DNA from 2 places in the Paenibacillus sp. NPDC058898 genome. Region 1 is predicted to be linked to the other one. Evidence: riboswitches for the same ligand, from Rfam matches in the RefSeq annotation. Region 1 holds a riboswitch; the other holds the start of a gene.

Region 1 (4,048 bases):
TCGAACACGGATACTGCCGCCTGCCATACCACCAAAAAGAAGAGGACCGCCACAACGGGCGGCCAAACAGAACTCCACCAGCTTCTCATGGACGGTATTTCTCAGTCAGCTTATCCATGCTGATGCCGCTTGGATGATGCGCGATTTTGACCTGGGATATGATGCTGGGACTGCCCGCATTCACCAGCGCCTCGTGCATGCGCTCAACGATCCTGAGCAGCTCGGAGAGCTCTCCTTCCATGGTCGTTTCGAGTGCATGAACCTCGTATTTCACGTCTGATTCCTGAATAACCTTGATCGCTTCATCTACATAAGGGATGCTGTCGGTCCCGTTTGGCGTTCTCGGTATTACTTGAATGCTCAAGAGAGTATTCGCCATATAAACTCATCCTTTCGTGCAAGCTGTATTGTAATGGAAGAGAGGCGGCCTGCTGCAAAGGCCGTCTCTCTTCTTTTATATAGAAATAACCTTATGGCTTCTCCGGTAAAAATTCATTGGTAAATGCGCTGTCAGCGTCAAGTTCCTTCTCCAGCAGCTTGCGCTCAAACATCCAGTCTGCGTACCCCGACCATACTTCGGCTTTCTGTTCGCCCCAGCGGGATGCATCATCCTGATAACGGGGGCTCAGCCATTTCTGGCTGGCTAGAACCAGTTCGGCATCCAGGTCGGGAACAGCCTTCGTCAGCAGGGCTGCCGCATCTTCGGGATGTTGAATCGCATAGTCGTATCCTTTTGAAGTCGCCCGCATGAACGCTTTGACAAGCTCAGGGTCTTCCTGGATCTGCTTCTCGTTCGTTACGATCACCGGTGTGTAATAATCAAGCTGCTTGGAGTAGTCCTTCACATAAATCATGTCAAGCGGCTCATTGCGAAGCTCGGCTTCAATACCCGTCCAAGCATAGAAGATCCAGGCAAAATCAATGTCGCGTTTGACGGCCGTAAAATAATCGGCATCGCCCATATTGACCATATTCACCTTGCTGACATCGGCACCATCGATCTCCATGATGGACTTCATAACCGCTTCCTCCACAGGCGAGCCCCAGCCGCCATAGGATTTCCCTTCAAAATCGCCTGCCTTCAAGATGCCTTTATCCTTGGGAGCCGCAAAGCCGGATGTATTATGCTGAATGATCGCTGCAATAGAAACGAGCGGCAATCCTTGGGTTCTGGCCAGCGTTACGCCTTCCTGATAGCTGATACCGAACGGCACGTTTCCGGATGCGACCAGCGTATCCGTTCCGCCTGCTCCCGGCTGGACGATCTGGACATTAAGCCCTTCTTCCTCATAATACCCAAGCTCCTTCGCTGCATACAGGCCGGTGTGATTCGTATTGGCGGACCAATCGAGCATCAGTTGTACGTCACGGAGCTTCCCGGGAGTCTGACTGTCCTCACCTGCGGCGCCTATCTTTTTGTTCTCTCCGCTTGTAGCGCATCCGGACGCAACCATCAGCAGGACGCAAGCGAGAAGCAGCGGAATCCATCTTCCCTTCTTCATCGTTTCTTCTCTCCTTTAAGTTCTCTTTCTATTACCTCGCAACTCCACAAAAAAAACGCCCTGATGATATCAGGACGCATGACGGCGTAAGTGTATACCACGGCAAATAAAAGCTGCCGCAAACATGGGCTTCCTACGCTGGCATTACCCAGATCAGGTGTAAGGGTCAGTATCATATCGGATACACTCTCAGCCGGCCAAATTCCAGCTCCCCCGGTATTTATGAAGTTTCGATCATTACATCCGCTATTATAGTCCTAACACAGCAGACCTGTCTAGTTCGAAGAGGCGCGAACGTGACAGGTCTTTGTTAGAACACTAATGCAATGGGAGAATTAATTGATGCTATGAACCTTTCACAAGATAAAGTATTTGAATACGGCTTCTACGCAGAGGTTAGCGCTGGAAGAACTCAATCCATTCTCCTTCGGGACCGTGCACGAAGAAATAGCGGTACCCGTTCGGAAGCGTCACGATTTCCTCGTCCAAGTGAGGAACGTCAAGTCCCTGCACACGGGCATATTCCTCTTCAATGTTATCCGTGCTGACTGCAAAATGATGTACCGTTCCTTCCGAAGGCAGCGTGTCGCTGTATCCCTGAATAAGCTCGACTTCCGTCTCGTTGCTGCCGTTAAATCCTAGGAACGCCAGCTGGATGACGCCATTAGTATGGGTCAGGCGGTCCTTCAGCTCAAGTCCGACTACGGATGTATAGAAGGCGATTGTAGCTTCAAGGTCCCGGACAACAATACCAACATGATCCAATCGTTTCTGTGACATGGTGCAACACCCTTTCCGATTCATATAAGATATGACTGAAATATTATCATATAATTCCTATACGTCAAGTGGGTGTTATGTTGTTCGTGCACAGGCGAATAAGATGATTTTTCTTTCATTTCCTCATCTTTACTTTTGGGTGGGCAAAAAGTATCATGAGAAATAGAAATGTTAATTCAAAAGACCTAACACATTTAAAGTGAACCAGCTTACCTTTTGGCCGAGGAGGAATGCTTATGAGTCCAACTCCAGCAGATCATCTGTGGATTCGACTCGCCATAATATATGCATTCATTCAGATAATGATCGCTCTGTGGATGCCTGATGCTTTATCGCTTCAGCGTGTACTAGTCATTATTTCTCCTGCAGCCGCTTCCGTTTATTTAATGCGGATCCGTCGGCGTTTTGAGGTTCATCTTCGCAGGTTTTGGCTTATTGCGAGTCTCGGATTGATGGGGGAGGCAGTGGCCCGAACCCTCCACGCATGCAATATCTGGTTTGGAAAAGAGAGCGCTTTCCTGTCAGTTCTAACCCATTTGTTCTGGGGGATCGAACTTATCCTGTTCGCAAGTTCTCTCATTTATTTATTCCGGCATGTTCAGGGTTCGTTTCGGGGGCTGCGGTTTATGCTGGATATCGTGATTGTTGGCATAGCGGTCATGACGGTAGGATGGGAATATTTCATCAAGCCTGAGCTTCAGGGTCTGGCCCATGAGACAGTATGGGGAAACCTTTGGGTGGACATGCTGTATCCACTGTGCGCAATGGTACTTATTTTTTTTACAATGGTGTTGTATTTTAATACCGGACAGTTAAGGAAATGGGCGGCCATCCTGTTATGTCTTGGCGGAAGTACATTTATGGCCGGAGATGTTCTGTACATCTATCTCGTTGATCTTTTGGATATCGAGGTTCGCTCTTACCTGTATCCACTCTATACGTTATCGGTATTTTTCATTAGTTTCGCAGGCGGACAGTCCGCTCCTGATACCCGTAATCCATCTGTTGGCGAGCGGGAGCCTCGTTCAACCGGAAACCTGATCGTAAGGTACCTGCTTCCCTACAGCGTGCTCGGCGGGATGTTTGCCCTTATGGCGCAGCATTTTGGAGGGTGGACTGGACTGTTTACCGGCCTTTCCCTGTGCGTTATCCTGATCCTATTCAGGCAGATTTTGATCCAGTTCGAGAACGACCGCTTGTTGGATCGACTGCATGAAAGTCTGATGCAGAGTGAATCCCTGGCACATCGCGATGATCTTACGGGGCTGTATAATCGTCGTTATTTTAATGCAAGGCTGTCAAGTTCGCTGAAGGAGGCGGACCGCACAGGTTCCCGTGTAGGCTTGCTGTATATGGATATGAACCGTTTCAAACGAGTCAATGACCGATACGGCCACCGTGCCGGCGATTTGTTGATACGAAAGGTTGCAGACCGGCTTCAATCACTCGAATCCAAGGGAGTTTTGGTTTCCCGTTTAGGAGGAGACGAATTCACGGTCATGATCCATCCGGCCGGCGATGATCAGGAGCTGATCTGGATGGCGGAGGAGATCTGGACGATGCTTAGTGAGCCGTACGAGCTGGAAGGGCATGAGGTCCGAACCACGCCGAGTATCGGTATTGCGGTTTATCCAGATCATGCCAGAAATGACCAGGAGCTGATTGGTCGAGCGGATGCAGCGATGTATGCGGCGAAGGAACGGAACGCCCCCTGGCATTTTGATGTAGAGCGGACGATGCTGCTGCAGCTTTTGGATCAAAAGGTG
Region 2 (4,048 bases), on a different contig from region 1:
AGGATCATGCGGTCATGCTTGAACAACGTTTCCCAGAGCGCCACATCGAACAGGAGTCCTTTATCGCGCTGTTCAAATGTATCCAGATGACGTGTTTGCTCTTCCTTTAACTGGTCATTGAAGTGGTTGTACTCCAGAATTTCTTCCTGTTTAAACCCGCAAGCCAAGAGGGAGTCCGCCCATTCTTCCCTCATCATGAGATTAGGAATTCCGAAGAATTCGAGCAGTTCCTGAAGTTTTGCCTCCGGCATGGGTTTATCAAGCAGCAATTCTCTGTCCTGCAGGACGCCTCCATGATCCAGAACGCGGTAATATTCGGGCAGTGATTTCGTAGTATCCGTAAATACGGTAACGGATTCGGCCATGATTAGGTCGAATTGGTTGTCCTCGAAAGGCAATGCGCATACATCCGCTTGTTGGAACTGCACGTCGATTTCCATCGCTTCGGCTCTTGCACGGGCTTTTTTGATCATATTTTCGTTCAGGTCAATGGCCGTTACTTGATACCCCATCTCCGAAAGATGGCATGCGGTTCTGCCCGTTCCACACCCGACCTCCAGAATGCGGCTGCCCGGTTGAATGGGATAATTCTTCAGCATTCGGAGGGTTGCCTCGAATCCTCCCGGGTGGGCACTGCCCATACCTAATTTGGAGAGCATATGAATATAGTTCATCTCATCTATCCCTTCTTCCTTGTCATCAACATGAGGGTAATCGTTTATTTATTTACCATATGATTCAGGTACGTTTAGGGTTTTAGCTGAATTAGATATTTTGAGCCCTTTTTTCGGGAGGATCAGAATTATACTGGAGGAAACGTCATGAGGATGGAACCGGTAGAGGCAGCGGAACGCATCATACAATACGATTATCCCGACTGTTTGCTTGCTGTGCTTGGCGGCAGCGCGAGCAGAGGTGAACATAATGAACAATCCGATTTGGACATCATAGTCATTGAACGGGATGGTCATGATTTCAGCAGGAAGACGATAGAGGCACATGGGTGGATCGCGGAAATATTTATTTTGTCTTTATCCTCCTATCGCGAATATTTCGATGAGGGAGTGAGCGCGGCGAATCCTTCATTGCAGCGGATGGTCGTAGAAGGGACGGTGCTGCACGCGCTGCCTGAGGGGGAAGAGGTGCAGGCGGAAGCCCGAAGCGACTTGAATTACGGACCCATGCCCTTGATGCTAACCGACATTAACGAATACCGTTATATGCTAACCGAGTACCTGCTGGATTTGCAGAGTCCCCGAAGGGATGCCGAAAAGTGGTTTACGGTGCACAAAATAGCGGCGATTCTCTGTGATTTTGTACTTAGGGTGAACCGGGAGTGGACGGGTGAAGGGAAAACACTGTTCCGTCTGTTCAACCGCTATGACTCGATCTTGGGAGAACGATTTGAAGCAGCGCTCACGGCGATGTATCGCCAGGATGATCCTTCAGTTCTTATGGCATTCACCGAGGAAATGCTCCATCCGTACGGAGGCAAGCTTCTCATTGGTTATGAGGAATAGAATATCCTTGCCAATATAAAAAGAGGGGTACATTAGCCGTGACACTAGCACGAGACGGGAAATACTATAAAAGTGTGATTACATCACGTCATTCTTTAAATCCAGGAGGGGATCTTCATGAGCGGAGTATATGGCGGCGGTGGATGGAACAATTCAGTAGGAATTATTTTGGTTCTCTTTATCCTGCTCGTAATTATCTTGAGTGCTTGGGTTTAAACCGTCAAGATTCTTGGCAGTAGTGACAGAAGCCCGGCGATTGCCGGGCTTTTGTCTGCCTCAATAAAGCTCAATTCGATGCGGCTTTGACCGAAGGGCTGTGTGCGGACACAACCGCAGTCATGACCAAATGGCTGCTGTCGGATTGAATCGCATGTAAAAACGCCTCTTCAAGGGATCCAAACACCTGGGCCAGTGACCCATCTAATCGGCTGGCGTAATGAACGCTTCCGGCGAATGTCCCGGCTGCCTTCGTACGATTAACTTCACTGTAGATGACATCCATGTAGTCATCGGTCCCCATGGGGTAAAGAGCGAATTGGCAGGCAGTCTCAATATCGGCATGTTCCCCGATGTCGTTGTTTAAGAGAGTCGAATCCTCGGTCATATATACATCGGCGTCCGTATCTCCGGGGCAACCGATGGAATATGTACCATTAAAAACGGTATGCACGCCACTCGCTGCAGCATAGGCGAATATCGCCCTTGTCACATCAAAGACATGCTCTGCACGTCCACGAATACAGGTGCTCACATCATCTGTCTGAATCCATACCTTCCCTGTATCCACGGAACGTAGTGCGCCCATGATGACCTCTACAAACCGGTCCGTCATGGGAAATACCGAGAACCGGCACCCGACGATCCGACTGGTTCCGCATACAAGCTCATTCATTGTTATTTCCTCCCCATGATATAAGTCCACGCAAAAAAAACCGCACCCCGTGAAGAAAGTGCAGTTATGCCTACGAAAAGAAATAAACATAAATGCTACACTTCCCCACGCTAGTATGACCTAGATCGGGTGTTAAGGGTTAACGGCAAACCGCCGTCTCTCAGCACATGGCACCCCTAGTACAGCCAACATCCTATGTAGTTGGTTATCGCAAGTTTGCCCGGAGCTTCTGTTATCTTAGAAGTTCGAGGGTTCTTACTTGACTAATTGTATCGCTTAGTGATCGGTTTTTCAATCTTTGCCCATTATAAAAGGACCGCCTATCCAAGTTGCGGGAACTTAGGGAGGCGGCCTTTTTTCATCTATTTAATTAGTTGTATACTTTTACGCGATCTTCAAGCGGTGCAAATTCTTTTTCGCCTGGTTCAGCAACCGGCTTACCGAAAGGCATTTGAGCAAGCAGCTTCCAGCTTTCCGGGATGTTCCATTCGGATTTTACTTTTTCGTCGATCAGCGGGTTGTAGTGCTGCAGGGATGCACCCAGACCTTCTGCTTCAAGGGATGTCCATACTACAAATTGCAGCATGCCGTTGGATTGGTTGGACCATATCGGGAAGTTGTCGGCATAAGCGGCAAAGTTTTGTTGCAGCCCGGCAATGACGTTGTTGTCCTCGAAGAACAATACCGTACCGTAACCAGCGCGGAATGCGCCCATTTTGTCGGCAGTGGATTTGAATGCTTCTTCATCGCCAACGACTTCCTTCAGGATGCCTTCCGTGATATTCCACAGTTTATCATGCTGTTCGCCAAGCAATACAACGACGCGTGCACTTTGAGAGTTGAAAGAAGACGGGGTATACTTAACCGCTTCGTTTACGATTTCCTGAATACGCTCGTCCGAGATAACGGATTCTTTGCTAATCCCATAATAAGAACGGCGACTTTTGAGTGCAGTTGAAAAATCTTTAGACATTGAAAAAATTCCTCCTGGTGTAATCGAATTTGCATACGCCTGATAAGAAGATGTCCTTTACTTCAAGCAAATATGCATGTTGCTTATTTAGCAATATTTTTAATTATCATTCCATATTAACTTACGTTTAGTTAGGAATAATATTTATGTTAGTATATTAATATAACTTAGAGTAATTGTCAACGACTTTTGATTAAATATAATTTCCCTTATCTATTAAATATGAATTGAATCCGTTTGGCTTTTTGAGAAGCTTCATTATATGGAGGTTTAAACGAAAGGAGTGCTTCCTACCTGAGGATATTAGCTATGTCTTCTCGAAACTTCATATTATGAACAATTCATGAACAAAATATACAAGTATGAACAAATTAATTGATTTTGATTCTCAATTACCCTTGTCGAGCCAGAATGAGGATGATATAATGCATATCAGAGCGCGATTGATAATCAATCTCAATGAGAATGGCGTTGGAAATTGCGAGATCCCGGATATTTTAGAGACATACGCATAGAAGGAAGAGACATGAAGATTAGATACTTATTTGCAGCCGTTGTGGTACTCTCGATAATCTCATTATTTATTGGAGTTAAAGATATCTCGCCACTGCAACTGTTCTCGATGACAGAACAACAACAGCATATTATGCTTGTAAGCCGGAT

Evidence for each region. A riboswitch is a leader RNA that binds a small molecule or an ion and turns the genes downstream of it on or off. The one in region 1 is predicted to bind thiamine pyrophosphate.
Region 2: linked by a shared signal. The riboswitch ahead of ACOZB4_RS11500 (YkoF family thiamine/hydroxymethylpyrimidine-binding protein) and the one ahead of ACOZB4_RS26100 (ABC transporter substrate-binding protein) in region 1 are both predicted to bind thiamine pyrophosphate.

The regions. Positions count from the first base shown of each region.
Region 1 is NZ_JBMOSM010000012.1:81,155-85,202, forward strand. It holds gene ACOZB4_RS26090 (ABC transporter permease) at 1-89, opposite strand, end outside; gene ACOZB4_RS26095 (MTH1187 family thiamine-binding protein) at 86-379, opposite strand; gene ACOZB4_RS26100 (ABC transporter substrate-binding protein) at 471-1,502, opposite strand; TPP riboswitch at 1,616-1,727, opposite strand; gene ACOZB4_RS26105 (VOC family protein) at 1,899-2,282, opposite strand; gene ACOZB4_RS26110 (diguanylate cyclase domain-containing protein) at 2,519-4,048, shown strand, end outside.
Region 2 is NZ_JBMOSM010000003.1:666,991-671,038, reverse strand. It holds gene ACOZB4_RS11515 (class I SAM-dependent methyltransferase) at 1-674, opposite strand, end outside; gene ACOZB4_RS11510 (nucleotidyltransferase domain-containing protein) at 822-1,520, shown strand; gene ACOZB4_RS11505 (sporulation protein YjcZ) at 1,638-1,736, shown strand; gene ACOZB4_RS11500 (YkoF family thiamine/hydroxymethylpyrimidine-binding protein) at 1,807-2,412, opposite strand; TPP riboswitch at 2,498-2,600, opposite strand; gene ACOZB4_RS11495 (nitroreductase family protein) at 2,783-3,385, opposite strand; gene ACOZB4_RS11490 (ABC transporter permease) at 3,912-4,048, shown strand, end outside.